Regions from separate parts of the Bacillus sp. ISL-35 genome, predicted to be linked through region 2. Evidence: a T-box and tRNA genes for the amino acid it is inferred to sense, from the RefSeq annotation. Region 2 holds a T-box; the other regions hold tRNA genes.

Region 1 (10,738 bases), on a different contig from region 2:
GCCTTCTGTTGAAGCATGGGCACGGTGTGCAGCTCCGAATGCATCGTTCACATATACATCTGCAAGCTCAGCAAATGCTTTTGCAAGTTCAGGATCATTTTTCTCTTCGCCTGGATAGAAACGGACATTCTCAAGAAGCAGGACATCGCCCTCGTTCATGCTGTCGATTTCAGATTTTACAGAGTCGCCGTAAGCTTCATCTGTTTTCTTTACATCCTTGCCTAGCAGCTCAGACAGACGCTTTGCTACTGGAGTCAAACGCAATTCTTCAACAGCCTGCCCTTTTGGACGGCCAAGGTGGCTTGCAAGAAGGACTTTTGCACCCTGATCAACCAGGTACTTGATTGTTGGCAGCGCTGCACGGATCCTTGTTTCATCCGTAACCTGTCCATCCTTCATCGGCACGTTGAAATCAACGCGGCAAAAAACTCGTTTTCCTTTTACATCCACATCTTTTACTGTCTTTTTGTTCAAGGCTAGAGACCTCCTTTAAAATGGCGCATATGCGCGATTAAGCAGAAAAAGAGGAGAGGGAATTTACCCCGCTCCCCTTTTCATCCCACTACATTATAGTCGTAAATGGATGGTTAATCCAATATTTGCTTACAGACCTTTTTTAGCGATGAAATCAACCAGGTCAACTACACGGTTAGAGTAGCCAGACTCGTTGTCATACCAAGAGATAACTTTTACCATGCTGCCTTCCATAACCATTGTTGAAAGTGCATCGATTGTAGAAGAGTTTGCACAGCCATTGTAGTCGCTTGATACTAGTGGCTCTTCGCTGTATCCAAGGATACCTTTAAGTTCGTTTTCAGAAGCTTTCTTGAATGCAGCATTGATTTCTTCAACTGTTACGTCTTTTTCAAGCTCAGCAACAAGGTCAACTAGTGAAACGTTTGGAGTTGGAACACGCATTGCTCCACCGTTCAATTTGCCTTTAAGTTCAGGCAATACTAGAGAAACTGCTTTTGCAGCACCAGTTGTTGTAGGAATGATGTTTTCCGCAGCTGCACGCGCACGACGGTAGTCTTTGTGCGGAAGGTCAAGAATTTGCTGGTCATTTGTGTATGAGTGAACAGTTGTCATCATACCGCGCTTGATTCCGAAGTTGTCGTTCAGAACTTTCGCAAATGGAGCCAGGCAGTTTGTTGTACAAGATGCATTAGAGATTACATGGTGGTTCGCTGCATCGTACTTGTCGTCGTTAACACCCATAACGATTGTGATATCTTCGTCAGAAGCTGGAGCAGAAATGATAACTTTCTTCGCGCCTGCTTCAAGGTGTTTAGCAGCATCAGCACGCTTTGTGAAACGGCCAGTAGATTCTACTACTACTTCTACGCCAAGGTCGCCCCAGCCAAGTTGAGCTGGATCTCTTTCAGCAAGTACTTTCACTTTGTGGCCGTCAACTACAAGGTAGTCACCGTCAACTGTGATTTCTTCGTTCAATGTTCCGTGAACTGTATCATATTTTAAAAGGTGAGCAAGCATGTTTGCATCAGTTAAATCGTTAACTGCAACTACTTCCACATTAGGGTTCTTCAATGCCGCGCGGAAAACTACGCGTCCAATACGTCCAAATCCGTTAATACCAACTTTTACTGCCATGAGTATTTCCTCCTTTGATTCCTATAAAAGGTGTTGTTTATATTAAGGTGTTACCCTTGTAACAATGTTTTAGCGGCTCCTTCATCCGTGACCAGGATGGTCGAGGAGGGTGCCTGTTTCATATAGGCCCTGATTGCCTTTGCCTTCGACTGTCCGCCGGCAACCGCGATAATATTGCCTATATTTGCGAGATCATCCAGCTGAAGGCCAATCGTCAGCACTTTGTGGACGATTTCACCCTCTTCATTGAAATAATAGCCAAAAGCCTCGCCGACTGCTTTTCCATCAAGGATTTTCTGCAAATCCTCAGGGCTGGTATTGCGGCGTTCCGCCATTGTAATAGCGTCTCCAATACCATGTAAAACCATGCTTGCTGATTTGACTAAATTCCATACTTCGTAAATCAGCGGTTCTTTAATGAAGGACTTGTAAACTTCGGTGCTGACCTGGTCAGGTACATAAAAGACCCGGTTGCGGGAATTCGTGTTGTCCGCCATGATCGCGCAAACCGTGTTTGCCTGATTCTTGACATCCTCGCCGATTCCACCCCTTGCCGGCACGAACACTAAATCCTTTTCGCCAAAGTCGGGAGTCAGGCTTTCCGCCACAGCCGCCATCGTCGAACCTCCAGTTACCGCAATGATATTCTTGCTTTGGAGGAACTCTTTCATACTATCGGCTGTCGCACGCCCCAGCTCGCTTTTCACCCATGGCGACTTGTCGCTGTCCCCTGGAACAACAATGACTTTTCGAATACCCATGCGCTTTTGGAGCTGTTGCTCTAATGTGTTTATACCCATTATGTCCCGCATTACTCTATCAAGACTTTCCAGTATATCTTTTCCCTCTTTGGTCAGCGTCATTCCCGAAACCGACATCGAGATCAGATTCTGGTCTTTCAAAAACTCTACCTCAGAACGCAAAACCCGTTCAGTCAAATTCAGGCTGACCGAAAGGTTTCTCCTGCCAACAGGCTGCATCACGTTTATGTATTGGAGGATGAGGTATCGTTTTTGCATAACTTGCAATAAATCGGGCAATATTCTTTTTTGAATATCAATGAGCGATAAGTCCATGTTGATATTCTCCTTTGTAAGTGATGGACGTCAAATGTCCCGCCAAGACATATTATGTCCCACTTGCGGTAAAAAAAATCACCCCTGCTACAGATTTCATTCTAACAGGAGTGAAAACCTTAATCAACCAATAAACTCAAGCTTTTTTCGTGAAAACGCTTCACTTATGAACTTTTTGTTAATGATTCCGTATTGAAGCTCTTCCCCGTCCAATTCGATAACCGGAATCATAATCCCATACTTCTCAACAAGCTCGTCATCAAGGTCGATATTGATCTCATCTATTGTAAAATTCCAGTTTTGCTGGAGTTCTTCGAGAGTCTCGCGCGCGTTTTCGCATAAGTGGCAGCGCGGACGAGAGTATAGTTTGACTGTTTTTTTCATTTTTGGCTCCTTTTAATGATTGGAATGGGGTTTAATCGCAAACAGATGGTTTTATTCGCAAGGTCAGAGGCTTTATTCGCAAAAAAGAAGTTTATTCGCAAATTAAGGCCCTTTATTGCATAACGGAAATATCATCCATTTTACCAAACAAACAAATAAAATCTAATCAAACCGCTTCCGTTTCGATGAGGATGGAATCCCCAGCTGGTCACGGTACTTCGCGACCGTTCTCCGCGAGACGACCATCCCTTCACGATCCTTGAGCATTTCAACAATAGCCTGGTCGGAAATCGGCTTTCGTTTATCTTCTTCCTTTATATAGTTCTCGATTGCCGCCTTTACAGTTTGCGATGAGGCCTGGTCGTTCTCGGTGGTGGCCACCCCACTTGTAAAGAATGATTTCAATTCATAGGTTCCGCATGGTGTCTGCATGTATTTTTCACGTACAGTCCGGCTGACGGTTGATTCGTGGATTTCCAGCTCATCCGCCACCTCCCTCATCGTCATCGGGTACAGATGGGAAGGACCTATCAGGAAAAAGTCCGGCTGTTTTTCGATGATTTTCATCGACACCTTCATAAGTGTTTCCTTTCGTTGTTCGAGGCTGCGGCGGATCCACTGGTAATCCCCCTGCTTTTCCTGGAGGAATTTATTGACTTCCTGATCCTTATGCTGTGATAACTGCCGGTAATAGCCATCGTTAAAAGAGACTTTCGGAATCAAGGCATCATATACACTTACGGAAAGATCTTCTCCTACACGCTTCACCACTACATCGGGAACAATATAGGCCGGCTTTCCACGCTGAAAAGAAGATCCTGGTTTTGGGTTAAGCTTCTGGATCTCGTCATGGACCTTCTGGATATCCTTCAATTCTATATTTAGTATTTTCGCGAGTGCTTTCCACTTTTTTTCCGCGAAGAGAAGGAAGTGGTCACGGATGATCGTGATGGCCAGCTGATTGGCTGGTGTCCGCTTCTGCCTTGTAAGCTGGAGCAGCAGGCACTCCTGAAGGTCTCCGGCCGCAATACCGGCGGGATCCAATGATTGCAGCTTGAAATAGGCGGAATCAATGATTTCTTCATCCACACCAAACCTTTTTGCAAGATCATCGCGACCCATCTTCAGGTAACCGTTTTCATCTATGTTTTCAATCAACACTGGTAAAATCAATTTCTCTTCAGGTGATGCTTTTAAGGAATTCAGCTGGGCATGAAGGTATTCTTCAAGCGTTTCGCTCTCGCCAGAACCAATTTGTTCAATCAAATTCTTCTGGTCCCGTTCGAACGTCCTTTTTGTCGTCTTCCTCTTACGATCCATATTCGAATCAAAATGAGTAATATTTTTAAAGTCTACTTGCAGCAGGGGGTTTTCCATCGATTTAGCTTCAAGAAACGCCGCAAGCTCCTGCGCTGAATACTGCAAGAGCGCAATTGCCTGGGTCAGCTCCTGAGTCATTGCCAATTTCAACGTCTGTTTTTGAAACAATCCAGCTTTCAAATCCATCTAAGATCACCCCTGCCCTCATTTTACATGATAAACAAGCTTTGGTGTATGGAAAGAATTTGGCATGGTATCCATACGAAAAAAAAGCGCAAGAACCTCATTCAGATTTAGTAATTTCCTATAAAGCAAAAAATGCCTCCGCGCAAAAAGCGCAGAAGCATTTTGGTAACGCCCTCGGCAGGAATCGAACCCACATCTCAAGAACCGGAATCTTACGTGCTATCCGTTGCACCACGAGGGCATGTTTGGAAGTTGGCGTTACGCTTACCTATTATAGGATAAGTTTTCACGGTTTGCAAGGATGATTTTTTGTCAGCAATGCCAGCGCTTTGTTTAAAAATGACAATCTTGGGTAAGATGGATACGGTACAGTAAATTGGAATATATATATTGTCGAACAGTTTATGCAGGCTTTAAAAGCGATTCGTTTGACCTTTATTGACCATGCGTGTATCATTAAACTACATAGGTGTTCTGGCAAACGAACCAGTTTATGCCAGCCTGCAATCTGTCTATTTAAGGGCAGTCATTTGCTTTAAAAAAGGGCTGTAATGCCTTTTTCTTAAAGCGGTGAAATGATCTTACGTTAAAGGAGGAAAACAAACATGAACTTGATTCCTACAGTTATTGAACAAACGAATCGGGGCGAAAGGGCATATGACATTTATTCCCGCCTTTTAAAGGATCGCATCATTATGCTGGGAAGCGGCATTGATGACAATGTTGCCAACTCAATCGTAGCCCAGCTGCTTTTCCTGGAAGCTGAAAATCCGGAAAAAGACATTTCCATCTACATCAATAGCCCGGGCGGCAGCATCACTGCCGGTATGGCAATCTACGATACTATGCAGTTCATCAAGCCGGATGTACAGACAATCTGTATCGGTATGGCTGCATCCATGGGTGCATTCCTTCTGGCTGCCGGAACGAAAGGCAAGCGTTATGCACTTCCAAACGCGGAAGTCATGATCCATCAGCCACTTGGCGGTGCACAGGGACAGGCGACTGAAATTGAAATCGCTGCGAAGCGTATCCTTTTCCTTCGTGAAAAGCTAAATGGAATTCTTTCCGAGCGTACTGGCCAGCCGCTTGAAGTCATCGCGAAAGATACTGACCGCGACAACTTCATGACAGCTGAGCGTGCGAAGGAATACGGTCTTGTTGACCAGATCATCACTCGTAATGTATTGGAAGAAAAGAAGGATAAATAATCGAAATAAAAACTCGCTCTTTAACGGGAGCGAGTTTTTTGTGTTCTTATCAGAAACCTTGTTACTTAATTCTCGTTCTGGATGTATTCAGCCAGTTTCGCCACGGCTTCTTCTTCATCATTTCCATCGGCGATCAGGTTCACTGATGCGCCGGCACTTACAGCAAGGCTCATTAGGCCCATGATGCTCTTCGCGTTTACTTTTTTCCCATCCTTTTCTAGAAAAATATCGGATGAGAACCTGTTTGCTTCCTGCACGAATAATGCGGCAGGGCGAGCTTGCAGCCCAGTTTTCAATTTGACTTCCACTTGTTTTTCAACCATTGCTTTTCCTCCTCTAGCCCTATTTATTTATGGTTTGCCCGGCACGCAGTTTATCTGCTATCTCATCAATTTTTCGCAGCCGGTGATTGATTCCTGATTTGCTGATACTTCCCCCGCTGACCATTTCGCCCAGCTCTTTGAGGGTGACATCCTGGTAATCGACACGAAGCTGGGCAATCTCCCTCAGCTTCTCCGGTAAAATTTGCAGGCCGACTGTATCCCTTATAAATCGGATATTCTCCACCTGCCTTAATGCGGCGCCGATCGTTTTATTCAAGTTAGCCGTTTCACAATTCACAAGACGGTTGACCGAGTTCCTCATATCCCTGACAATCCGGATATCTTCGAATCTCAGCAATGCATTGTGCGCACCGACGATGTTCAAAAACTCGGTGATTTTTTCCGCCTCTTTCAGATAGGTGATGAAGCCTTTTTTCCGTTCCAGCGTTTTGCTGTTCAGTCCGAAGGTGTTCATCAACTCACATAATGAATCATTATGCTGCTGGTACATCGAGGCAATCTCAAGATGATAGGAGGATGTTTCCGGGTTATTCACCGATCCTCCTGCAAGGAAAGCCCCTCTTAAATAAGAACGCTTACAACATTTCTTTTTCACTAATTCATGTGAAATTTCATGGTTAATTTCAAAGCCTTCTCCTAAAATCTTTAAATCCTCCAGAATTTCTCTGGCTGATTCCTTCAGGCGGACAATATAAACATTATTTTTTTTCAGCCGCATCTTCTTTCGTACCAAAAGCTCCACCTGTACCTGATAGCTTTTCTTGATCAGGGTATAGATTCGCCTGGCAATCGCGGCATTTTCAGTCTGTACGTCTACGATGAGTTTGCGATTAGAGAAGGAAAGGGAACCATTCATCCGGATCAAAGCGGACAGTTCCGCATTGGCGCAGCAGCCCTTCACGTCAATATTCGTGAGTTCTTTTTTTGTTTCCGAAGCGAACGACACCTCTTCACCCCCTGGTTATATGGTGCTGCGCCCTTGTTCACGCAAGCGCAGCAGCTATCTTTTTTAAACCTTTTTCTCGAGACAAACGCTTGCATCCTATATTTACGCGTTATACCTCTTTTTGGTTTCATCTATTATCATAGAATATAAAATTTCTGAAACTTTTTTTGTATCATGCCTGATGACATTGCCATCAAGCTCTGCGATTTCATCCTGGACGACCTCGACGCCTAAAGAATTCAGCCGGTCCAGATCAAAAACGACAGGCTGGGCAAGCTCTTCCTTGTAGCGAAGTTCGACATCCGGAGGGATGGTCTCACTGTTTACCAAAATTGTATCGATAAAAGCACAATCCATATGATCATAGATCGCTTTTATATGGTCACTTGCAGCAAAATCATGCGTCTCTCCTGCCTGGGTCATCAGATTGCAGATATACACCTTGCGTGCCTTCGCTTTGCACACTTCTTTGCCAAGCTTTTTCACGAGCAGGTTTGGCAGGATACTTGTATATAAGCTGCCTGGTCCGATGACGATCAAATCCGCCTCCCTGATCGCCTGGAGCGTCTCAGGCAACGGCTTAACGCCTTCAGGATTCAGGAAAACCCGTTTGATTCTTTTACCCGAGTAAGGAATTTTCGATTCGCCCCTGACAATGCTGTTATCCTCCATTACCGCATTCAGCATGACACTCCTGTTTGCTGCCGGCAGGACTTTTCCGCGCACATTCAGCACCTTGCTCATCTCCTGGATCGCATGGACGAAATTGCCGGTAATCGACGTCATCGCCGCAAGGATCAGGTTGCCTAGCGAGTGTCCCGATAACTCATTGGATGTGTTGAAACGATGCTGGAACATTTCCTCGATCAACGGCTCCACATCCGAAAGGGCAGCAAGGACATTCCTGATATCGCCTGGAGGAGGAATCTGCATATCTTCACGCAGGCGGCCCGAACTTCCGCCATCATCAGCCACTGTGACAATCGCAGTGATGTCGACCGGATGCTTCTTCAAGCCCCGGAGCAGGACTGGGAGGCCTGTTCCGCCTCCGATGATGACGATTCTTGGCAGTCCATCTGTCATCATGTCGTAAGTCCCTTCCTTTTATCGATATCACGGTGTGTCACGCGGGTATGATAGTCTTTCTCGAAATATTTGGCGATATGTTCAGCAAGAGCAACGGAACGATGCTGGCCTCCCGTGCAGCCGATGGCGATGATGAGCTGCGCCTTGCCTTCCCGCTTATAATGCGGAAGCATGAAACTCAAAAGGTCTGTCACCTTTTCAAGGAACTTGGAAGTTTCGTTCCATTTTAAAACGTATGTCGACACATCTTCATCAAGACCAGTTTTTGGACGCATATGATCAATATAGTGCGGATTCGGCAAGAAGCGGACATCGAAAACGAGGTCGGCATCGATCGGTATTCCATGCTTGAACCCAAAGGACATCACATTCACGGTAAAAATCGTCTTCTTGTTCACCGAGAATTCCTCAAGGATCTTTTCGCGGAGGTCCTTTGGTTTCATGCCTGTTGTTTTATAAATAAGCTGTGCTCTGCCCTTCAGTTCTTCCAGTAGCTCGCGTTCAAGCTGGATGCCTTCAAGCGGCAAGCCTGATGGAGCAAGCGGATGCGAACGTCTCGTTTCTTTATAACGGCGGACGAGTGTAGAGTCATCTGCGTCAAGGAACAGGACCTGCGGCGTCACCCATGAAGTTTCCGCCAGTTCATCAAGCGCCTTGAACAGAGAGTCAAAAAATTCGCGTCCACGCAAATCCATGACCAATGCCACCTTATTCATCTTAGTGCCAGACTCCTTCATCAACTCAAGGAATTTCGGCAGCAAGGTCGGCGGCAGATTGTCGACGCAGAAAAAGCCAAGGTCCTCAAAGCTCTGGATTGCGACCGTTTTCCCCGCGCCAGACATACCTGTTATGATGACGAGCTGGGTATCAGTAGTTGAACCGGTACTCATTTCTCTTCCCCCTGAAATTAGTTATTAAGGCTTTTTCGTTGAAAGACAGTCGCTACTACGAAAACAGCCATTTTTTCGTATCAATTCGGATCGAGCCTGTAGCTGATCAGCTCGAAGTCCGGTGTATAAGTAAAGTTGCCATAGATGATTCCTTGTCCATGAATCATATATTCGAGAATATGATAATCTCCCGCTGCCATTGGCAGGTCCTTGATCTCATCGAGCTCGTGCCAGGAGATGGTGCCTTCCTCTGATACATCGAGATTGATCCCATCTGCCTCAGTGGCATAAAAAGTGAACATCATCCACTCGGAAACCACCTGATCATCTTCTTTGATAACGAATGTGAAAATCCCTTTGATTTGAGGATTACGCAGGTAAATCCCTGTTTCTTCACGGAATTCCCTGATACAGGAATCCTTGACAGTCTCACCCGGTTCCATCTTGCCGCCTGGGGCCACCCACCAATTCCGGCGCGGCTTCTGCAACAGCAAAATCTTATTATCTTTCACCAAAACACAGTTCGTGACGCGCTGCATCAAATCCACCTCTTCATCTATAAGCGCAAGCAAAGTACCACCGCAAAAGGGCGGTATGTCTGCACATCTTAAACTTGTTTCTCAGTTTAATGGATTCCGGACATATAAGCCTTTTAGCAAAATTTCCCGTGAAACAGTCTTTCGTCATTTGCCGGACTTTTTATTCTTTCCATTATACTATTTTTAGTTTTTACCCACAATGAATAGAAAGATGATATTTTTGACAAGAAAAGTTCTTTTTATAAAGTGGAATAGTTTTTAAGAAGCATAATGACAATTAGCCGCAAAAAATTTCCCAATATCAAAAGTGTTATATTCGCTTGCAAAGGCCTGTTTCATTTTTATGTATAAAAAAAGAGCACAGGATAACCTGTGCCGTCAAAGGATTATATTTTTAAAAGGGGGTCAATTTCTACTCCTATAATACCCCATGATTGTTTCACTACTGTTACAGAAGAATTAATAAATAATTACTTTTTGTTAATTTATGCCGCGATGTGATGTTTTTACCATTTAGAAGTAAAATAATAGCCCGCCAAATCATAGCGGCGGGCTTGTCATTTGTCTATTAAGCGTTTGCTTTCAATTCCTCGATCAATTCCTCAACATAATGCTGGGCGTTTTGCGCAGCGATACTTCCGTCGCCTGTAGCCGTCACGATTTGGCGCAGCGTTTTTTCACGGATGTCGCCAGCTGCGAAAATGCCAGGGACTTTCGTTTCCATCTGTTCATTCGTTTCGATATAGCCGTTGCTGTTTGTGATGCCAAGGCTTTCGAACGGCTTAGTCAATGGAACCATTCCGATGTAGATGAATACGCCATCAGCAGGAAACTCCTGTTCAGAGCCATCTTGTGTGGATACAAGCGTCACGCTGCCAACTTTGCCGTCTTTATCATTGATTTGCTTGACTGTATGGTTCCAAATGAAATCAATTTTTTCATTCGCGAATGCTCGATCCTGAAGGATTTTTTGCGCACGAAGCTCGTCACGACGGTGAACGATCGTCACTTTTGAAGCAAAGCGAGTCAGGTAAACACCCTCTTCAACTGCGGAGTCTCCGCCGCCGACGACAACGAGTTCTCTGTTTTTAAAGAATGCGCCGTCACAAACCGCACAGTAGGAAACGCCACGGCCGCCAAGCTCC
Region 2 (10,738 bases):
GTTATACAGGTTATCATCAAAAAGTAATGCAAAATGGACAAAAGTGATTCTCCTTAAAGGGGGATCACTTTTTTAATTTTTACAAGGATTTTCCAAGAATTTGTCGAATTTATTAATATAGAAATTGGAAAGGAAGGAATCATGAAATTTACCATTAATAGTGGATGTTTATACGATGCACTTTCAAGTTTAAGCAGAAGTGTTTTGGCGAATCCTACTCCGCAAATTTTATGCGGCATTAAAATAGTTGCCCATTCTGAAGGTTTGACTCTTATTGTCAGCAACCATAACTTTTTTCTAAAAAAAGAGATTGTTAATTGTGACGGAAACCTGAATATCATTGAAAAGGGCACCTTTGTAGGGCCTGCTAAGTATTTGGCAGAATTGATTAAAAAGCTGCCTGGTGAGATTACAGTGGGAACCGGAAAAAACAACAAACTTTTTTTACAGGCAGATGAGATAAGGATTCAGTTAAATGGTTTCAATGTTGACGAATATCCATCATTGCCAAAAGTGAATAGTGATGAAACCGCGCAGCTGCCGGCAAACCACTTGCTTGAGATGGTTAAACAAACTGCATTCGCAGCTTCAGTAAATGATTCTCGCCAGGTTCTTACCGGGATATTGATCACATTCCTTAACAACAAAATAAGATGTGCAGCCACAAATTCTCATCGTTTGTCAATAAGTGAACTTGATTTTGATACAGCCATTGCCGGTTCATACATAGTTCCTCTGAATACAATAAGGGAATTCATTAGATTATTCAATGATAGTAGTACCATTGCAATCCATGTATCTGATCATTACTTTGTCTTTGAGTCACAAGATTTATCCTTGTACTCAAGACTGATTGAGGGGAATTATCCTGACCTTTCCAGTATTATTCCATCCGAATCAAAAACATCAATGATCCTATCTACCAGGAAAGTATTGAATGCTATTGACCGTGCCAGCCTTTTTACTCGCGACTCAAGCAGAAACAACGTGAAATTGAATGTAACACAAGAAGGGAGACTTAGGGTAGCTTCCTATTCTTCAGATTTAGGTGAAACAGAGGAAACGATCCCAATCAGGGAACTGCAAGGAGATCCCGAGATATTGATTTCATTGAATAATAGTTTTCTGATTGATGCTCTTAAATCAATTCCTGATGAGGAAATTGTGATGAGTTTCTCGGGTTCTATGAGGCCCGTTGTAATTAAGCCAAACAGCGATAAACAACACTTGCAGTTGATCTCTCCAGTGAGGGGATAAGTGAAAATTAAGGAGGAAAATGATGAAAGAAAGTATATACAGCTATGATGATTTATTGGAGATGCTTGACAAGCTTTTGAGTGATAAAAGGCAATTCAATTGGGACGTTTTTTATTCTGATCGAGACAAAGGGGTCCCTTTTTTTAAAAACTTCCCTGATGAGAATCTGGCAGAGTATGTGGAAACAAAGAAACTAACTCCTGGTAAGGTATTGGAATTGGGATGCGGTCCAGGAAGGAATGCCATTTATTTGGCTGGTAAGGGTTTTTCAGTAGACGCGGTGGATCAATCTGAAGAGGGGTTGAACTGGGGAATAGAAAGGGCACTTGCTCAAAATGTGCCGGTGAATTTTATCCTGCAAAATCTTTTTGAATTGGATATAAAAGAGGGTTCATACGACCTAGTCTATGACTCAGGGTGCTTTCACCATATCCCTCCGCACAGGAGAATGGATTATATTGACCTGGTAACTCGTGCTTTAAAGCCAGGTGGCCATTTTGCGCTTACCTGCTTTGTTGAGGGAGGTAAATTGGGCGGGTCGGACATTTCCGATTGGGAAGTTTACAGAGGGAAAAGCATGAGAGGCGGATTGGGTTATACACATGAAAAACTAACTCGAATCTTCAGTGATTTTGATGTTGTGGAACTCAGGAAAATGAATGACAAGTCAACTGAAGAAGGCCTGTTTGGTACAAGTGAATTGCTGGCAGGATTATTTAAAAAATAGGCATGGGGTGAAACCTTTGGAATATATTGCTGAGCTAAGAAAGCTGGCCGGCCATCGGCCACTGATATTGCCCGGGGCAGTTGTCATGGTTTTTAATGAGAAAGATGAATTGCTTCTGCAGCTTCGGAGTGATGGTGGCTGGGGTCTGCCTGGCGGATTAATGGAGTTAGGGGAGAGTCTTGAGGAAACAGCAAGAAGGGAAGTAATGGAAGAAACAGGGCTCATTATAGGCAATCTCAAGCTGGAAGGCGTATTCTCAGGCGCTGATTACTATTTAAAAGTGGCGAACGGAGACGAACTTTATTCTGTTACAACCGTTTATTCAACAAGGGAATATGATGGGATTTTGGAAATAGATGAACATGAATCAGTCGATCTTAAGTTCTTTCATTTGGAGCATTTACCGAAAGACTTGCAGTTAGGCTATATGAAATATATTCAAGCTTATCTTTGATAAAAGAAATGAGACTTAGTCCATTTGCAGGAATAGTTTTTCTCATAGAAGCGCACTATTAGAAGTTGAAAGTAAACGAGAAAGATGAATGAATAGGGGTGTTGAATGGTGGCTAACGATCAATGGGAAGATTTTTATTGCGATGAGGTGCTTTCTGGCAAAACGGATGTGGAGACCATCATGGAAACGGAACATAGTCTCGCATTTTATCATACGCGCCCTTATTATGAAGTACATATCATTGTCATTCCCAAAAAACATATACAATCTATCTTGACTGTCACGGCCGAGGAAAAGGATCTACTAGAGGATGTGCTCCAGGTTGTCAGGGAAGTAGCAGCAAGGCTTGAAAAAGAATATGGGGCCTGCACCATTTCTACAAATGTAGGAAACTATCAAAGCAATAAACATATGCATTGGCATGTCCATTATGGTTCGAGGGTAAGAGACGAGAAGGGACAGCTGCTTAATGGTCAAAGCCCCCAAAATAGTAGTTTAGTATAGTAAAGGTTGAAACTAAAGGACTATACGGATTTGAGCAGATGGAGGGATAAGATTGAAGACTAAACTAAATGGTGCCCAGGGACTTTTTTCAGCCTTTTTTATTGCAACCATTTTGACCCTAACTAGTGGAATTGAGTGGGATAACAGATTTTACCATGGTTTTTATGCTTTTATAATTAGTCTTGCTGTATTTTTTATATCAAAGAAAATCATTAAAGACTGACTGGAAAAGGACTTTTAATTAAGTCCTTTTCTTTTGGCATCGTATAGTAGGTCTCTAACTTTTCACACATTTAAAAATGATAGTCGTCGGAACGGCCTTAACTTTCTCCCAGTTATACCACCTGTTAGAATCTCTCGACAATAATTCTTCGGAAACTCTGATTTCTTCTATTATTTTTTCGATTTTAAAACCGGTTTTGATCATTGAATTGACATAGGTGCTGATCTTATGCTGCTGCATGATGGCGGGATGGTTCCATGCCTCATGGTCATAAGGACCTTCCTCATGATAAGACTTTGTGAATAAAAGTCCATGCTCTGTATTTCGCACCCGGCTAAACAGTGGATGCTCCCAGCTGAAAATAAACGATCCGCCCGGCTTCAAATAATGATTGATGTTAGTCAGCGTCTGTTCCAGATTGGTTGTCCAGCCTAGAGCAAAAATAGAGTATACAATATCAAAATGGCTTTCAGGAATTCCAGGGTTCACTTCCATAGGAGATTGAAATAATTTGACATTCGTCCCTTGTAATAATTCTGCCGCCGCCTGAATTTGTGAGCTGGATAGATCGAGACCCCACAGCTCGTCGACATTTTTTTCGTGCATGTATTTCAGGGAATGCCCGCTTCCGCACCCGATATCCAATACTTTTTTATGATTTAAATCCCCGAATAGGTTCAGTTCCTTTTCGTCAGGAGCAAAAGGACCATATTCCGGCAAAGCCGTTCTGCCAAAGAAGTTTTGGGCCACTTCATCCCAGCTCGTCTTATTGATTGTCAAAGTATCAGTATTCAAAATCAAAAACCTCCAATTCATGATATGACAGTATTCTTCAAAAATCTGTTAAATCCTTTTTAAAAATCATGAACAGAGGGTATAAACTAGAAAAAGAGTCTTCATATATGGATGAAGGACTCTCTGTTCATTACCGTCTTCTGCGGCGTTTGAGGGATTTCACTTCTGACTCCAGGGCCGCCAAACGCTGGCTTTTTTCTTCTAACTCGATTTTCGTTTGTTTCAATTCCTCTTTTATAGCATTCATACTGGAGGTAAGCTGATCAAACGCCTGGCTAGAAATCTCTGATTTGTCACTATTATTTTCTGGTTGATTCAATGAATTTGAGAGAAGGGATAAAGTAGCAGGATTGATGATACTTTGTGCTGTTGTTAACAATGAATAAATACTTTCTTGATTTATACGGTTTGTTTCATGCGGTTTCAGATATACCGATTCCTCACCGTTTGTTTCATGTGGCAGCTTCTTAAAGATAGCCTTGGTAAAATTAAGTACCTCATTTAAAGAGGGGTCTTTTTTCAAACGGTCAATGTCAATATCCAGGTTTAAGTCATTCTCTTTCATCCTCATCGATCCTTTCATTATATGGGTCCCCCTGGCCATTTCCGGTATAGCCAGGGAGCCAGACACAAGGTTCAGGTTTTACATCATTTGAAGAGATTAAGCAGCACCATTATTGGTTAGCATCCTTTACTTCGCCGATGCAGGTGTATAGGACATCAGCAAGTTCATCCTGGTTCAACAAGATAGCAACGACCAAAGCCAGCGCTAACAATAGTACTACGATAGCAGTGATTAACATCTCCCCACCCCCCTTCTGTTAAGAAGATAGGTAAGATCCGAACCTTACAACAACAGCATATGTAAAAATATCGGACGAGCATCAGCTTGTATCATATAAAATAAAATAAGGGCAGCCTATTTTATGAGAAGGATTTTATTTGAAAAATAATACCCTTTCCATTATGGTGATAGTAACTAAAAAAGGAGGGATCGTTTCATTGTCCGAACCAATTGCCTTAACAAAAATAACGGTAATTCAAAAGGATATTTCCAATAAAATTAAACAAGCATACATCGATGGTTTTCAAGAACCTTTGTTATTCGGTGTTCATGGGGGAGTAAAACAATTCTATGGTGTCAATCCAGAAGTGGAATACCCTTCAACCCTGGACCATATTGTTGCTGCTGCCGGCGGCTGACTGGTCGGCACTCTATCAGGCGCGCTGGAGGCGCGTAAAATACCAACTTCACCCGATAAAGTAAAGGCGCAGGTGCAAGGTACGATTGAAGCACCTGAAGGAGTATTGAAAATAACGAAGATCAGTTGTCATTATATGCTTAAGATTCCAGCAGGTAAAAGGGAAGCAGCCGAAAGGGCGTTGAATGTTTTCGAAAGAGGATGTCCGGTTTCCCAAACATTAAAAGGCAGCATACAATTTGAACATACATGGAATATAGAAGAAGATTAAAAAATGGGCCACTATCTTAATAAGATAAGGGCCCATTTTACTTTATAATGGAAAAAAGAGGAGGAAAAGTGTCACATTATTGATTCTTCTTCGACCTATCTTTTAGATAGGGGAAAATGAGGTGGGGAAAATTAGTGATAACTTAAAAGAACAAAAAGTCATGGAATGGTATGAATTGTATTATAAGGATATTTACCGTTTTATCTATTATATGCTGGGGGATCGCCAATCCTGTGAGGACCTGGTTCATGATACATTTCTGCGTGCTTATACTTCCTTTGAGAAATTTGAAAAGAGGGCGAGTGTAAAGACCTGGCTTTTTAGCATTGCAAAGCACCTCGTATTGGATGAAATACGCAGGCGGAAAAGAAGAAGGATTTTCACGTTATTTTCTGAGGGGCAAGACATAGCATCACCTCTAAACATCGAACAATATATAGAAAACCGGGATATGGTAGAAAGGAGCCTGAAAGCAATTCAACAGCTTAAGCCTGACTACCGGCTTGTGATCACTCTGAAAAAAATCGAGGAATGTTCCACTAAAGAAGTTGCCGAAATCCTGGGCTGTTCGGAATCAAAAATCAGGAAAACACTATCGAGAGGACTTGCGGCACTAAGAAAAAAGGATATAGGGGAAGGAGGCGGACATAATGAGCAAATTTTCTGAGGAACAATGGGAATTGCTAAAAAAGCTAACACCAAGTGAAAGCGAAAGGGACCGAATGAGGATGCATTTAAGGTCATCCATTCGAAATAGTAAAGCACAAAAAAAGAAGCAAAGAATTTTTGACTTGAAAAACGTGGTGTTAACGTCGCTATTCCTGCTTTTATCTGCTGGCTTGTTGTTTCAAGTTCAAAAATATGATCAACGTGAAGACAGAGCAGGTCATTCACAGGCTGTCAAGAAGTTCATTCTGACTTGGGATTTAGATACTGTATACAGTGAAAGAAGTCAGGAGGGCTATGATTTTTATAAAAAAGGAGAATCTGAAAAGGTTGGTTTTGCCGAATTCGTGAATGATGGTAAAAAGAAAGAAATCCTTAGTTCTAAAGCAATGAATGTTGAAGATGAACTTCAGAATTTTCCCTATCCGACAAAATTATATATTGAACATGTAAAAATGATGGATGTCAGCCTCCGGTATCACTTCTTTGTGGAAGCGGGCAATGAAACATTATATTTGAGCTTTGATTATCCAAAGCTTGAATATGCAGATATATTTCAGATTATTGGGTCACTTAGACTCAAAAATCCAGCCCCTTATCATCACGAAAAGCCGCTATATGTTACACATGGCTATGGAAATCTTCCTTATCCAGTAGGGTTACAGCCGGCAGAAATCAATGGGGACACTGAAAAATATATATGGGACCGAGGTACGGACCGAAACATGAAGGATTATCTTGCTAAGATACAGGCAACAGATGTTTGGAAGCAGACTGGAGGAGAAGGTTCATCCTTTATTTTTGAGTCTGCTGATGGCATGGTAATAGTTAAGATAACAAGAGATGTGAAGGAGCTTACCTATCAATACACTTATCCTGGCAGAGAGGAGTAAAAAGGAAAGCGGGTAAAGAAAAAAGGGATTTCCTCTTATTTTAACGAATAATTATATGTAAAAATTCAGTTTTAAAAAGGGGAATCCTTGTGATCGATTTGGTACGTGTGAAACAGGAGGATGAGGCGATCCTCCAAAATCTGATTCAATTCTATATTTACGAGTTTACAGTATTTCAGGAAATCAAACTTGAAGAGAACGGAAGTTTTGCACCGTTTGATTTGAAACCATATTGGACCGACCCGATTCTCCATGCTTTCTTCATCATTCATGAAGGTGAAAATGCTGGATTTGCCATGGTTGAAAGCGGAGAGTCTAATGTCATCCTGGAATTTTTTATCATGAGGAAATTTTACAGAAGAGGGTTTGGCAGAATTGCGGCATTAAGACTTTTTGATCAATTCCCGGGCAGATGGAGTGTCCTTCAGGTAGAGAAGAATGAACCAGCGAGGAGTTTTTGGCGGAAGGTTATAGGAGACTATACCGATGGAAATTATATTGAAACCTTTAATGATAACAATTGTTCAACCCAGGAATTTAATACAGTATTAGCGGTAAAAAAATGATTGCAAATGATTAAAGTTGTTGTTTATAATGGTAAAAATATCTAATCGATGAGAAAGAGAGTAGTTATCCTTCTTTGCATTAGCGAGCCAGGGTCGGTGAAAGCCTGGTGCAACAGGGTAATGAAGCGCACTTTTGAGATGCCTCCCTGAAAACCAGTAGGGTTGGCCGGAACGAACTCCGTTATCAATGAAAGCAGGTTCTTTTTCAGGAACAATTAGAGTGGTACCGCGGGATTAAGCTCTCGTCTCTTTTTAGAGGCGGGAGTTTTTTTATTTTTTAAAAAGGTGGGTCTACTATGAAATACGGCAAAAAATATTCTGAATTACTCGCCCAAGAATTCAATGGAATACTTTCTTTGAACGATATTGAACGTTTGATCGAAAAACCGAAATTCCTTCAACAAGGAGATTTGGCCTTTCCTTGCTTCCAGATGGCAAAAATCCTGAGAAAGTCTCCTGTAGAGATTGCCAAGGACATCAGCCATAAGTTGCAGTCCAGAAATGAATCTGACTTTGACCGTTTTGAAGCAGTTGGCGGATATGTGAATGCTTTTTTGAATAAATCAAAAGCAGCTGCTGAAATCCTCCATGAAATTACAGAAAAGAAAAACCATTACGGAGACCGTAATTGTGGACGTCAACAGATCGTGACTATTGATTTTTCCTCTCCTAATATTGCCAAACCCTTTTCCATGGGGCATTTGCGTTCAACCGTTATAGGAAATTCCCTTTCGTTAATTTATGAAAAGTGTGGCTTCAGGACGATTAAAATAAACCATCTGGGAGACTGGGGGACACAATTTGGCAAACTGATTACTGCCTATAAGCTATGGGGCAGTGAACAGAAAGTGAAAGAGAGTCCGATAAAGGAGCTTCTTGCCCTTTACATTAAGTTTCATGAAGCCGCAGAAATCAACCCTGAACTCGAACAAGAAGGCCGAAATTGGTTCAGGCGCCTTGAAAATGGGGATGTAGAGGCTCTCGAACTATGGAAATGGTTCAAGGAAGAATCATTGAAAGAGTTCAAAAAGATTTATGATCTGCTGGGTATTGAGTTTGATTCATACGCTGGGGAAGCATTTTATAATGATAAAATGGAGCCCATCGTAGAACTTTTAGCCGAAAAAGAACTGCTTGTGGAATCGGACGGGGCTATGGTCGTTCAATTGGAAGATGCTGCCCTGCCTCCATGCCTGATTAAGAAGTCAGATGGCGCTACATTGTATGCGACCCGGGATTTGGCCGCGGCCAAGTATCGATATGATCAGCATACATTTGTCACATCTTTATACGTTGTGGGAAATGAGCAAAGTCTTCATTTTAAACAGCTAAAAGCTGTGCTCGCAAAAATGGATTTTGAGTGGGCGGATAGGATCATCCATGTCCCTTTTGGAATGATGCTGAAAGATGGCAAAAAAATGTCGACGCGCAAAGGGAAAGTTGTTTTACTGGAGGATGTCCTTAGAAATTCGATTGAGCTGGCAAAAAAGAATATCGAGGAAAAAAATCCACTACTCGAAGATAAGGAAGAAACAGCTGATCTGGTGGGTACAGGAGCAATCATTTTTCACGACCTGAAGAATTTTAGAATGAATGATATTGATTTTTCCCTGGAGGAAATGTTGAAGGTAGAAGGAGAAACAGGTCCATATGTGCAATATACAAATGCCAGGGCCAAAACCATATTAAGAAAGGCAGCAAGCTCAGTAACCGATGTGGAAATCAAGCTTGAAGGTAATGCTGAATGGCCCGTTGTCACCGAACTTATGGCTTTTCCTGAAACGGTTATAAGAGCTTTCGACAAAAATGATCCATCGCAAATCGCAAAATATGTGCTGAATCTCGCCCAGGCTTTCAATAAATATTATGGAGAAGTACGGATTCTGCAAGAAAATGAGGAAAAAGATGCACGCCTGGCTTTGGTGAGTGCAGTCAGCGTTGTTCTTGAAGAAGGCCTTAGACTTTTAGGAATCAAGGCTCCAAAAGAAATGTAATAAGAGCTCCTGGCCCTGCCGGGAGCTCAACTTCATTCTTTATGCAAGGATTGCTGCTATTTATAGAGTGTGTTTAATGATGCTCAAGGTATTTTGTAAATATTTCACCGGCAGTATCGCTGTACTTTATTTCTACATCTGTCTGATTAAAGAACCAGGTGTCATTGGACTCTACATAAAATGTAATTCCGTCAATTTCCTGCTGTTCTGCGGCAATGGCTGGAGCTTCTAGCGAAAATGCCAGGCTGTAGCCTTTATTCTTGTCGCCAAACCCGGCATATTGAGGATAAAGGCGGATGTGAAACGGTTTTGGTGTGTCGAATTCTCTTTCAAACCATTTAAATGCTTCTTGATCAATCTTGATTGTCATATTTGCACCATCCTTTCGTTAACTTTATTGTAAAACTTGGATGGTATTGTTTTCCGTGCTTTATGTCACAGTAAAAGGTGATGTCATAAAAGGTTCAATATTGTCCAAAGAAGGATTCTAGATTTGAATTAGAACCGAACACTAAATAAAGAAAGCTCCTTGAACAGGGGCTATCGGCATGATATCGGCGATTTTGTTTTGCGCATTGCCTCCGGGATATAGACACAGAATGGCTCGCTGCCCATGTAGTCGCCTGTGATTGCATAGGTTCTTGAACGGGACCCTCCGCAGACATAGCGGAATTCGCAAACACCGCATTTTCCTTTGTATTGATCGGGATTACGCAGGTCCTTAAAGATTGGAGAGTTGCGGTAAATGTCCGCCAACGGCTTTTCACGCACATTTCCGCCAACTAAAGGAAGCAATCCGGATGGCATTACATCTCCTGTGTGAGAGATGAAAACAAATCCATTGCCATCATTGACACCTTTTGGGGCACGTTTCAGGCCATCGATGACTGAAGCCATATCTTTCGTTAATGTGTCTTCATACCGGATTACATCCTTGTTCACGCTATGTTCCCTGGCTTTTTGTTGGAAAACCACACGGCGGTAATGCTGAGCTGCCGTCGTTTTAATATCATATGGAGCAGTCTTGCTTAATTCATACAGCCAGCGGAACACTTTTTCATGTTCTGCAGGTGTCAGACAGGCATCCAGCTGGCCTCGGCCGGTAGGGACCAAAAGAAATATGTACCACATCACAACTTTGAGTTCTTTCATCAGTTCAGCCATTTGTTCAAGGTACTCATAATTA
Region 3 (10,738 bases), on a different contig from region 2:
CCGCTCGCCAATTCCGTTAATGGTTCCTTCCACCTGGGAAGCACCTGCAGATACAGCGGCAAGGGAGTTGGCAATGGACATCCCAAGATCATCGTGGCAATGCGCAGAGAGTTCGACCTTACTAATAGAAGGAACATGCTCACGCAAATAAGTAAAAATCTGTCCATATTCCTGTGGCGAAATATATCCGACAGTGTCAGGAATATTGATGACCTTCGCCCCTGCCTGGATTACCTCTTCCACGATTTCTGCAAGAAAATCAAGTTCGGTGCGGCATGCGTCCTCAGCAGACCATTGGATCACCGGGAATTTGGCTGCTGCATATTTGACTGTCCTTACCGCCGTTTCGACCACTTCTTCTTTTGTCTGCTTCAGCTTGTGAATCCTGTGGATCGGCGAGGTAGCGATAAAAAGGTGCAGCCTTGGCTCCACTCCATGTTTCAACGCTTCCCAGGCAGCGTCAATATCCGTCAAAACCGATCGTGCCAAGCCTGTCACTGAACAGCCCTTGATCTCGCGGGCAATTTCAGCAACCGAGGCAAAATCTCCTTTGGAAGCGGCCGGGAATCCGGCTTCGATGATATCGACATTCAGCCGCTCAAGCTGTCTGGCAATCTCCAGTTTTTCCGTGAAATTCAAATTGACTCCCGCTGATTGCTCCCCGTCCCTCAATGTCGTATCAAAAATTTTAATTCTTCGCACTGGCAGCCACTTCTCTCTGCTTTTGTTTGTTGACAAACGGCATCATCTTTCTCAGTTCTCTTCCCACCTCTTCAATCTGGTGGCTGTTTTCTTTTTCATTGATCGCATTGAAGACCGGCCTGTTGTTTTCATTTTCTGCAATCCAGCCTTTTGCAAAGGTTCCTTCCTGGATGTCTGTCAAAACTTTTTTCATTTCCGCTTTCACCTGGTCATTGACCACTCTCGGCCCGCTGACAAAATCGCCCCATTGCGCCGTGTCAGAGATGGAATAGCGCATTCCTTCCAATCCGCCTTCATACATCAAATCAACGATCAGCTTCAGCTCATGCATTGTTTCAAAATAGGCCAGCTCCGGCTGGTATCCTGCTTCGACAAGTGTTTCAAAGCCCGATTTCACGAGCGAAGTCAACCCGCCGCAAAGCACTGCCTGCTCCCCGAATAGATCCGTTTCCGTTTCTTCCTTGAAGGTTGTTTCCAACGCTCCGGCCCTCAATGCACCAATTGCTTTTGCATAAGCGAGTGCTAATTCCCTTGCCTCTCCTGTTACATCCTGATGGATGGCGAAAAGCGCTGGAACACCTGCCCCTTCCTCGTATGTCCTTCTGACAAGATGTCCCGGCCCTTTTGGAGCTACCAGCAACACATCACAAGTTTCCGGCGGCACGATCTGGTTAAAATGGACATTAAAACCGTGGGCAAACATCAAAGCCTGATTTGAAAGCTGGGGCTCAATTTCATTTTTGTATACAGCAGTTTGCCTCTCATCCGGAAGCAATACCATAACCACATCTGATGATGCAACTGCTTCAGCAACCGTCTTGACTTCAAATCCATCTTCTGCAGCCTTTTCCCATGACTTTCCTGGTCTTAAGCCAACGACAACCTCCACGCCGCTGTCACGGAGATTTTGTGCGTGCGCATGTCCCTGTGATCCATAACCGACAACCGCAACCCTCTTTCCGTTGAAATAAGCCTCATTCGCATCTCCGTTATAGTACATTTTCGCCATATTCTCTCTCCCTTTCTATTTAAAAAATTTGGTTTTTATCAAACAAAAGAAAATGTTTTTTGCTGGCTGGGCCGCTGGTTCCCCCGCGGGAATGCAGTCGTTCCAGTCCGGGCCAGTTCCCTGATTCCATATGGTTTGATCAAATCGATAAATGCCTCGATTTTTTCCGTTTCACCTGTCAATTGAATGATGATACTATCCTTGCTCACATCTATCACCGATGCCCGGAATGGTTCAATGATGGAGTAGATTTCTGCCCGGTTTTGCGGAAGGACCGGCACTTTCACAAGAACCAGCTCACGGGCGACAATCGCCTGGTCGCTGATATCCGCCACCTTCAGCACATCGATCTGCTTGTTCAACTGCTTCGTGATTTGCTCAACCATACTGTCATTCTCCACATGGACAACGCAGGTTATCCGGGAAACTCCCTCCAGCTCTGTAAGGCCAACCGAAATACTCTCAATATTGTAATTTCGTTTTGTAAAAAGATTGGTGATCCTGTTCAAGACTCCGGGCCGGTTCAGGACCGTCATCGTTATGATTCGTTTCATTTCCTCACTCCCACCATTTCGTGGATTCCTTTTCCTGGGGCAATCATTGGATATACGTTTTCAGCACCATCCACCCTGAAATCGAGCAACACTGGTTCATTGTCATTGAGCACTTCATCGAGGATGGCATGCGCTTCAGCTTCGGAGTGGATTTCAAATCCTTTGATGCCATATGCTTCAGCCAACTTTACGAAGGACGGCTGTACCGGATTTTTGCTGTGAGAATACCTTTCCTGGTAAAAAATCTCCTGCCACTGCCTTACCATCCCAAGTGCCTTATTATTGAAAATCGCAATCTTGATCGGCAGCTGGAATTCGGCAATCACCGCCAGCTCCTGTGTCGACATCTGGAAACCGCCATCACCGAGAACGGCGACTACACATGCCTGCGGGTCTGCCAGCTGTGCGCCGATACTTGCCGGAAGACCAAATCCCATTGTCCCGAGTCCTCCTGAGGTGACCCACCGATCAGCTGTTTTGAACTGATAGTATTGAGCTGCCCACATTTGATGCTGACCGACATCGGTAACGACAATCGCTTCGCCGGCCGTTTTTTCATAGAGCAGTTCCATGACCTTTTGCGGTTTCAGGACTTCATTGTCTTCGTAATGAAAAGGATAATCATTTTTCCAGGTATCGAGAGTTTCGATCCATTCTTGCTGTTGCGGAGGTTTCCCCTCGAGCTTGAGCAGCTGTTTTAAAGCTTCCCTTGCATCTCCTACAACCGGAATTTGCGTAGGGACGTTCTTGCCAATCTCCGCCGGGTCGATATCGATATGGGCGACAGCTGCTTTTGGCGCAAAGTGCTGCAGGTTGCCTGTCAGCCGGTCATCAAACCGGGCGCCGATATTGATCAGCAAGTCACAATGATAGAGTGCCATGTTGGCCGTATAGCAGCCATGCATCCCCGCCATCCCCATGAACAATTTATGCCCTGCCGGAAACCCGCCCAGCCCCAGCAGTGTATGGACAACCGGAATGTTCTGCTGTTCGGCGTATTCTTTTAATAGATTTGATGCCTTTGCATGAAGGATGCCAGCTCCGGCGAGGATGACTGGTCTTCTTGCCTTGCTTACTGCTTCTGACAGCTTCCTGACCTGCAGGAAATTCGGCTCGATTGTCGGCTGGTAACCTGGTAAATGGATCTCCTGGTCTGCCGACTCCGGTTCTGCCAGTAATCCCGCTGCAAGATCCTTCGGGAAATCGATGACCACCGGACCAGGCCTTCCGCTTGTCGCAATATAAAAAGCTTCCTTGATGATCCGGGGGATGTCTTTGATCTCCCTGACCTGATAGTTGTACTTGGTGATCGGGGTGGTGATTCCCAGTATGTCAGCTTCCTGGAAGGCATCTGTACCGATGACGCCTGTCGCCACCTGGCCGGTGAAAACGACCAGTGGCAGCGAGTCCATCATCGCATCGGCAATGCCAGTGATGATGTTGGTCGCGCCAGGACCAGAAGTTGCGATGACCACACCCGGTTTCCCGCTGATCCGCGCATATCCTTCCGCCGCATGGATTCCTCCCTGTTCATGTCTTGGCAGCACATGAAGAATCTTAGAATCATAGATTTTGTCGTAGATCGGGAGGACAGCTCCTCCTGGGTAGCCGAAAATGACTTCGACGTTTTCCTTTTCCAGAGCCTTAAGCAGCAAATCTGCACCGCTCACTTCACTCGTTTTAGCCTTTGTTTCCTTCAAGGCAGCTTCCATTTATCGAACCTCCCATACTTGAATTCACTGTATTTTTTCAAAATAAAAAAGCCCATCCATCTCCATATGCCTAAGGTTGCCCAGGCAAAGGGATGGAAAAGGCTTTATCTCCTTGTTCCACGGTACCACCCTTCTTCACGCATAACGCGTGCGCTCGTGATTTTGATAACAAGTGCGATGCACTCGACCAGTTTTACTAGTTTCCTTTCAAACTGGTGCTCCAGGGTGAGTTCATTCAATACGGCATCACCGGCTTCCAGCTAACCCGGCTCTCTGTGCATGCTGATTGCATTGAATTACTTGTCCCTGTCTTCGCTTTATCTATATTCAATTAGACTCAGATAGTAATGTTGCGTTTGCAAGATTAATCAACAATTTTATTTAACTTACTTGATGGGCTTCCTCCTGATAGACCTGGATGCCATCGGCTACAACACTTGCCCTGAATTCCTTCAGGATGTTTTGGGTATGCTCGCCTGGCACCCCATCACCGATGACTCTTCCATCCACTTTGACAACGGCGATCACTTCTGCAGCAGTTCCGGTAAGGAACACTTCGTCTGCCGTGTAAACATCATGGCGGGTAAATGGTTCTTCCTTCACCTCGTACCCTAGTTTTGCGGCGATTTCAAGCACCGCGCTCCTTGTGATTCCTTCAAGCGCTCCCACATACCCTGGCGGTGTAAGGAAAGTGTTTCCTCTCACGATAAAAATATTATCCGCAGAGCCTTCGGCAACATAGCCCTGGTCGTTCAGCATCAAAGCCTCGCTCACATTCGCCAGATGCGCCTCAATTTTTACGAGGACATTATTTAAATAATTCAGTGATTTCACTTTAGGACTTAATACATCAGGCCGGTTTCTTCTTGTCGCTACGGTGACAATCTCAAGTCCGCGCTCATACAATTCCTTCGGGAAAATGGCGAGCGGCTCTACGATGATGACGACATTCGCATTCGGGCACTTATAGGGATCCAATCCCAGATCACCAACACCCCGTGACACGACAACCCGGATATAGGCATCTCTTAATTGGTTCCGTCCTACTGTCTCTACTATAAGATCAGTGAACTCCTCTTTAGAGTGTGGCATATTCAGCATGATGGATTTAGCTGACCGGTAAAGACGGTCCATATGTTCTTCCATCCTGAAAATATTGCCGCTGTATACCCGTATCCCTTCAAAAATACCGTCTCCGTATAAAAATCCATGATCATATACCGAAATCTTAGCATTTTCCTTGGTGACGAATTCACCGTTTAAGTAGATCCACTGCTCGGGCACAACACAACACTCCTTTAATGAATAGACGCTTTAAATGAATAAAATTAAGTTTAAAAAAAATACAATTTTACACAATGGGTTGTTGCAAAAACTGCATTGGTGAAACTTGTATTTTTTATATTTGAGGATTATCTTACGCCCATTTATCAGCCTCGTCAACACCCTTTTTCTAAATTATTTGATAATTTTGATTTGTTAACCAATTTGTATACGCTTACATTGTTGATATATTCACATTTATAAATTTTTAATTTTTTTTCGATTTGAGACTCTAGAAATATAAAAAAAACTCACCTTCATGAAGGTGAGTTAAGATATGTAGTTTAAATGGCGTCCCAGGAGAGATTCGAACTCCCGACCGTACGCTTAGAAGGCGTATGCTCTATCCAACTGAGCTACTGGGACATGGTTGTTTTTTAAAGACAAGATTTATTATATTAGGCAAATAACGAAATGTCAATAAGAAACCGAAACTTTTTTCCGAGGGGAAAGATCGCCCCCCCCTCAGAAAACTATTATAGTAGTATCAGCCTTTTTTGTGAAGTGAAAACTCCTGCCTTAAGTCGGACAACTCTCCGTTACCATAGTCAAAGATCTTCAATATGGCTTTATCCTTATCCAGCTCGAGGATTGCATAGGTCTTTTCATTTCGGCCGCGCGGAAGCCTGATGCTCCCCGGGTTGATGAAAAGCACATCATCGACCATTTCAGCACCGAGGAAATGCGAATGCCCAAAACAAACAATGTCTGCCTGCACTTCTTTTGCCTTATAGTACAGGTTCACGAGGGTGGATTTCACTGAGTATAAATGCCCGTGTGTCACAAGGATTTTCAGGCCGTTTAAGTCGTGGACTTCATCATCAGGATAATTCCCGTAAAAATCGCAATTGCCTTTGACTGACCTGAAATTCACAATGGCAGGGTCATTCTCGGAAAGCTCCGAATCACCGCAGTGAATCATCAGGTCCACATCTTTCCCATGCTGTCTCTCGATTCCTTCCAGCATTTCTGTTGACCCATGGCTGTCACTGACAATCAGCACTTTAGTCATAACGTTTACTCCCGCTCCTTAAGAACTTCATCCAGTTTCCTGATGGCATTGGCACGGTGGCTAATGCTGTTCTTTTCCGCAGATGTCAATTCTGCCATGGCTTTTCCTTCTTTTTCGACGAAAAAAATCGGGTCATAGCCAAATCCATTGGTGCCCCTCCGTTCACGAAGGATTCTTCCTTCGCATGTACCGAAAACTGTCAAAGTTTCCTTGCCAGGCTCTGCCATCGCCAATGCACAGCAAAATCTGGCAGTCCGTTCGTTTTCTGGCACATTTTGAAGTTCATCGAGAACTTTGTCGATGTTTGCTTCGTCATTCTTTTTGATTCCCGCATATCGTGCCGAATAGACACCAGGGCGACCATCCAGGACGTCAATTTCAAGTCCAGAATCATCTGCGATCACCCTGACTCCGAGCACCCTGGCAATTGTCTCGGCCTTCAGGACAGCATTCTCCTCGAAAGTCGAACCTGTCTCTTCGACATCCTCAAGCTCCGGGTAGTCAAGCAGTGTTTTCACAGTGAGCCCTTTAGGCGAAAAAAGCTTTTCGAATTCCTTTGCTTTCCCCTGATTTTTTGTTGCGATAATCACTGATTCCATTTTAAGATCTCCCCTAGCGCTTTTTTGCTCCCTCGATCTTTGCTGCCAATTCCTCACCGAGTGCAGCTTTCTGCAATTCGAATAATTCCGTGATTCCTTCCTGTGCAGCTTTCAACAGTTCCTGCAGCTGACTATAGGAAAAAGTAGCTTCCTCCCCTGTTCCCTGCAATTCAACGAATTCTCCATTGCCCGTCATAACCACATTCATGTCGACATGGGCAGCCGAATCCTCCACATAATTCAGGTCCACAACCACTTCTCCGTCTTTCAAAACACCAACGCTTGTTGCTGCCAGTAAATCATTTACCGGGAAGGCAGACAGCTTCTTTTGCTTACTCAGCTTCTCAAGAGCTTGTGCCATGGCAATAAATGCTCCTGTAATCGATGCTGTCCGTGTGCCTCCATCTGCCTGGATGACATCACAGTCAATCCAGACCGTCCGCTCGCCAATGGCCTCGAGATTCACGACTGCGCGCAATGCCCTGCCAATCAAACGCTGGATTTCCATTGTTCTTCCAGAGATTTTCCCTTTTGCAGCCTCACGGATATTCCTTTGCTCTGTCGCTCTAGGCAGCATGGAATACTCAGCGGTAATCCATCCTTTTCCCTCGCCGCGCATGAAAGGCGGTACCCGATCCTCAATGCTCGCGGTGCAGATTACTTTCGTATCTCCTACAGAAATCAGCACGGAGCCTTCAGGGTGTTTTAAATAATCAGTTTCTATATGTATTGGTCTTAATTGTAAAGGTTCTCGCCCATCGTATCGCATTAAAAGCCCTCCTTAGCATGATTAGGCAATTTGCCTGTACCACAATAAATAAGAGGCAGGAAAAACGCCTGCCTCTTTGAATGTCTTTAATTAGTATATCAAAATTTTGTTATTAAAAACTACCTGTGTTTACTTTTTCAGGTCTGGTGACTGGCTCAGCCAGTTTCTCGCCCTTTTCTGACACCACATCTGCCTTTCCATTGACTGTCAGTGCTACACTCTTGACACCTTCCTGTTCTGTCAGTGACAGTACAAGTGAATTCAGCAGATGTTCGGAAATCATTTTTTCTTCCAGGCTTCCGAAAATCGATTCGTTGAAGTTCAATGTTACCTTGCCATCTTCAATCTTCGGCTCATCAAGCAGCTTAACACCGGACTCGAAATCAGACAGCAGATTCGAAGCATAGGCAGGACCCTCGACAAGCTCGTTGACAACGGCAGTGATGTTATCTTTCTGGTCATTGCTGACACGCTTGGTTACAGGAACATAGTAGTACGCGCCTTCCTCACCGCCAATATAATAAACGGTCACAGCTTTCGTATTTGTGATATCCACAACATCTGAATTGTCGACATTAATGCCATCCGCACGGCTCAATTCTCCTCCGATCGGAGTTCCATTCACAGGCATCGCTTCGAGCGGCGTGCCATTCATCTGGAGCTTCACCTCATCGACGGAATCAAATTGTGTAAGCGTCCAGGTCACAGCCTGAAGGATTCTTTTCTCATCCTCTTTTTTATAGGTTGCGAATTCTTTTGAAAAATCAACCGTTGCTGTCCCGTCCTTGATGTTCACTGTCATTTGCGTGTCAGCCGGAAGGACGGCCCTGAAGCCATTAGGGAGCATTTGCTCGACAGGACCATTCGCCACTAAGTATTCCAATGCCTGCTTTGCGACACTCTCTGTTTTCGGAAGTTCCATCGTCTGCGAGACGACATACCCATTTTTATCTATCAGGTACAGTTCTGTCTGGATGGATGTCTCCACCGCTTCTTTACTATTCTCTTTTGTTTCTGTCGTAACATTTTCATCAAGCGCCTCCCCATTCTCCATGAGAGTCACATCCTGAGGCGGGTCGATCTTCTTCTTCTCCTCGCCACCGAAAAGCCCACAGCCTGACAGGAATACCGTAGTTGCCAATGTAGCAGCTGTAACGACCACAGCCTTTTTATTTTTTGACATATAAATCCCTCCAAAGACAGTTTGTACTATCATGTATACGAGCCTTTCGATATTTTAGACCGTCTTTGGGAAGATTTTTATGGAATGGCAGTTTAATTTGTAAACAAAAAAAACCTCCATCTCTGGAGGCCTCTATTTCATCCTAATTTGATTTTTTCTGCATTCTCGATCGGCCTTTCGAGCCACTGTGACGCGATTGCAGTAAAGATCGTCCTGGATCCTGTCATGTAAAAGGAATGCTCAGGCAGCTCGTCCCGGTCTGCAAACATATCGTTGTGGCCGAGGATCGTACTCACTTCGCGTGCTGTTTCCTCTCCCGAACTGATGACCTTCACTTCAGGTCCCATAACTTCTTTGATGAGCGGCTCAAGCAAAGGGTAGTGGGTACAGCCAAGGATCAATGTATCAAGTCCCTGTCCCTGCAATGGTTTCAGCGTTTCAGTCACGACTTTCTTCGCAACACGGCCATCAAATTCCCCGCTTTCCACAAGCGGCACGAATTTTGGGCAGGATAGTGCTTCTACAGAAGTCTTTCGGTTGATCGATTTCAGAGCATGCTCGTACGCACGGCTTTTAACCGTGCCTTCTGTTCCGATAATCCCGATTTTGTAATTATCCGTTACCTTGATGGCTGTCCTTGCGCCCGGCTGGATGACACCCAGTACCGGAATGGATAGCTCTTCCCTGATTTCTTCCAGAACCACCGCGGTCGCTGTATTGCACGCGATGACTAGCATTTTAATATTCTTCTCAAGCAGGAATCGGGTCATTTGCCAGGTGAATCTCTTCACTTCCTCAACAGGTCTTGGTCCATAGGGACAACGGGCCGTATCTCCGACATAGATGATCTGTTCGTAAGGCAGCTGCCTCATGACTTCCTTGGCTACGGTTAACCCGCCTACTCCTGAATCAATGATTCCGATTGGTCGATTCAAAAAACTCGCCTCATTCTCCACGCATTTCTTGATGTAATTTTGCCAGGCCTTCCTTAAGCGATACGATTTCGTTACCGGAGAAATCCTTCAATACCTCCTGAAGGTACAGCTGGCGTTTCTTGATTACTTCATCGATGATCCTTTCACCTTCGTCGAGAAGATGGATGCGGACTACACGCCTGTCATTCGGGTCCTTTACCCTTACAACCAGCTGATTCTTTTCCATCCTGTCAACAAGGTCCGTCGTCGTGCTGCAGGCGAGGAACATCTTGTTCGACAATTCCCCGATCGTCATATCACCGTCTTCAAACAGCCATTGCAGGGCAATGAATTGGGGCGGTGTAATCGTGTAATTGCTGAGGATCTCCCGGCCCTTCTGCTTAATAATTCCTGATATGTACCTAAGATCCTTTTCAATATCAGCTACCGTCTCCAGCCCTTGATTTTGTTCTACCCCTTCAAGTTTCATCCGTAACAACTCCTAAAAAAATCTATTTCTATTATCCATAAAACTTGGTATCCAAGCCGAGATGATTTTTACTATTGCCCTTATTTTCTACCTTTTTCGAGCAAATTTCAAGAAAGAATTCCGATACCGCCTGTTTTTACCCCTATAAACATCTTAACCGGCCCACCACATACGGTGGGCCGGTCATGATTAAAGTTCTAGCTCTCCCATTCGCAGGAGCTCTACAACAGCTTGGGAACGCCCCTTTACACCAAGCTTTTGCATGGCGTTTGAAATATGGTTCCGAACTGTTTTTTCGCTGATAAATAATTCACTAGCGATCTCTTTTGTTGTTTTGTCTTGTACTAACAGTTCGAAAACTTCTCTTTCGCGTTTAGTGAGTAATGGCTTGTGAGTATATTCATTTTCCTTCAAGTATTGTAACCCTCCTTGCCTTCGCCAGCTGTGAACTGCGGGGTGGGTATAAATTTA

What was found. The T-box of region 2 lies ahead of argS (arginine--tRNA ligase). A T-box ahead of a tRNA ligase gene usually reads a tRNA of that ligase, here a tRNA-Arg.
Region 1: it encodes a tRNA-Arg, which carries the amino acid that the T-box ahead of argS (arginine--tRNA ligase) is inferred to sense. The anticodon was not compared.
Region 3: it encodes a tRNA-Arg, which carries the amino acid that the T-box ahead of argS (arginine--tRNA ligase) is inferred to sense. The anticodon was not compared.

What each region holds. Positions count from the first base shown of each region.
Region 1 is NZ_JAGGQK010000004.1:415,173-425,910, reverse strand. It holds gene J7E38_RS08035 (phosphoglycerate kinase) at 1-474, opposite strand, end outside; gene gap (type I glyceraldehyde-3-phosphate dehydrogenase) at 604-1,611, opposite strand; gene J7E38_RS08025 (sugar-binding transcriptional regulator) at 1,662-2,687, opposite strand; gene J7E38_RS08020 (glutaredoxin family protein) at 2,811-3,071, opposite strand; gene rpoN (RNA polymerase factor sigma-54) at 3,234-4,577, opposite strand; tRNA gene J7E38_RS08010 (tRNA-Arg) at 4,747-4,818, opposite strand; gene clpP (ATP-dependent Clp endopeptidase proteolytic subunit ClpP) at 5,183-5,788, shown strand; gene J7E38_RS08000 (HPr family phosphocarrier protein) at 5,854-6,111, opposite strand; gene whiA (DNA-binding protein WhiA) at 6,131-7,078, opposite strand; gene J7E38_RS07990 (gluconeogenesis factor YvcK family protein) at 7,181-8,164, opposite strand; gene rapZ (RNase adapter RapZ) at 8,161-9,054, opposite strand; gene J7E38_RS07980 (NUDIX hydrolase) at 9,135-9,593, opposite strand; gene trxB (thioredoxin-disulfide reductase) at 10,162-10,738, opposite strand, start outside.
Region 2 is NZ_JAGGQK010000014.1:241,511-252,248, reverse strand. It holds gene J7E38_RS18960 (class I SAM-dependent methyltransferase) at 1-27, shown strand, start outside; gene dnaN (DNA polymerase III subunit beta) at 142-1,257, shown strand; gene J7E38_RS18950 (class I SAM-dependent methyltransferase) at 1,280-1,984, shown strand; gene J7E38_RS18945 (NUDIX hydrolase) at 2,001-2,438, shown strand; gene J7E38_RS18940 (HIT family protein) at 2,547-2,942, shown strand; gene J7E38_RS18935 (hypothetical protein) at 2,995-3,165, shown strand; gene J7E38_RS18930 (class I SAM-dependent methyltransferase) at 3,220-3,960, opposite strand; gene J7E38_RS18925 (hypothetical protein) at 4,091-4,525, opposite strand; gene J7E38_RS24200 (hypothetical protein) at 4,635-4,763, opposite strand; gene J7E38_RS18920 (hypothetical protein) at 4,903-5,163, shown strand; gene J7E38_RS24380 (OsmC family protein) at 5,164-5,433, shown strand; gene J7E38_RS18910 (RNA polymerase sigma factor) at 5,555-6,100, shown strand; gene J7E38_RS18905 (hypothetical protein) at 6,084-6,992, shown strand; gene J7E38_RS18900 (GNAT family N-acetyltransferase) at 7,082-7,558, shown strand; T-box leader at 7,598-7,811, shown strand; gene argS (arginine--tRNA ligase) at 7,855-9,552, shown strand; gene J7E38_RS18890 (HesB/YadR/YfhF family protein) at 9,626-9,922, opposite strand; gene J7E38_RS18885 (TIGR04053 family radical SAM/SPASM domain-containing protein) at 10,093-10,738, opposite strand, start outside.
Region 3 is NZ_JAGGQK010000028.1:22,321-33,058, forward strand. It holds gene J7E38_RS23160 (2-isopropylmalate synthase) at 1-702, opposite strand, end outside; gene ilvC (ketol-acid reductoisomerase) at 689-1,711, opposite strand; gene ilvN (acetolactate synthase small subunit) at 1,750-2,265, opposite strand; gene ilvB (acetolactate synthase large subunit) at 2,262-3,977, opposite strand; T-box leader at 4,063-4,299, opposite strand; gene ilvE (branched-chain-amino-acid transaminase) at 4,359-5,261, opposite strand; tRNA gene J7E38_RS23185 (tRNA-Arg) at 5,590-5,666, opposite strand; gene J7E38_RS23190 (metallophosphoesterase) at 5,788-6,312, opposite strand; gene J7E38_RS23195 (XTP/dITP diphosphatase) at 6,318-6,911, opposite strand; gene rph (ribonuclease PH) at 6,925-7,680, opposite strand; gene J7E38_RS23205 (GerMN domain-containing protein) at 7,793-8,863, opposite strand; gene racE (glutamate racemase) at 9,001-9,798, opposite strand; gene J7E38_RS23215 (MarR family winged helix-turn-helix transcriptional regulator) at 9,809-10,267, opposite strand; gene gerE (spore germination transcription factor GerE) at 10,457-10,681, opposite strand.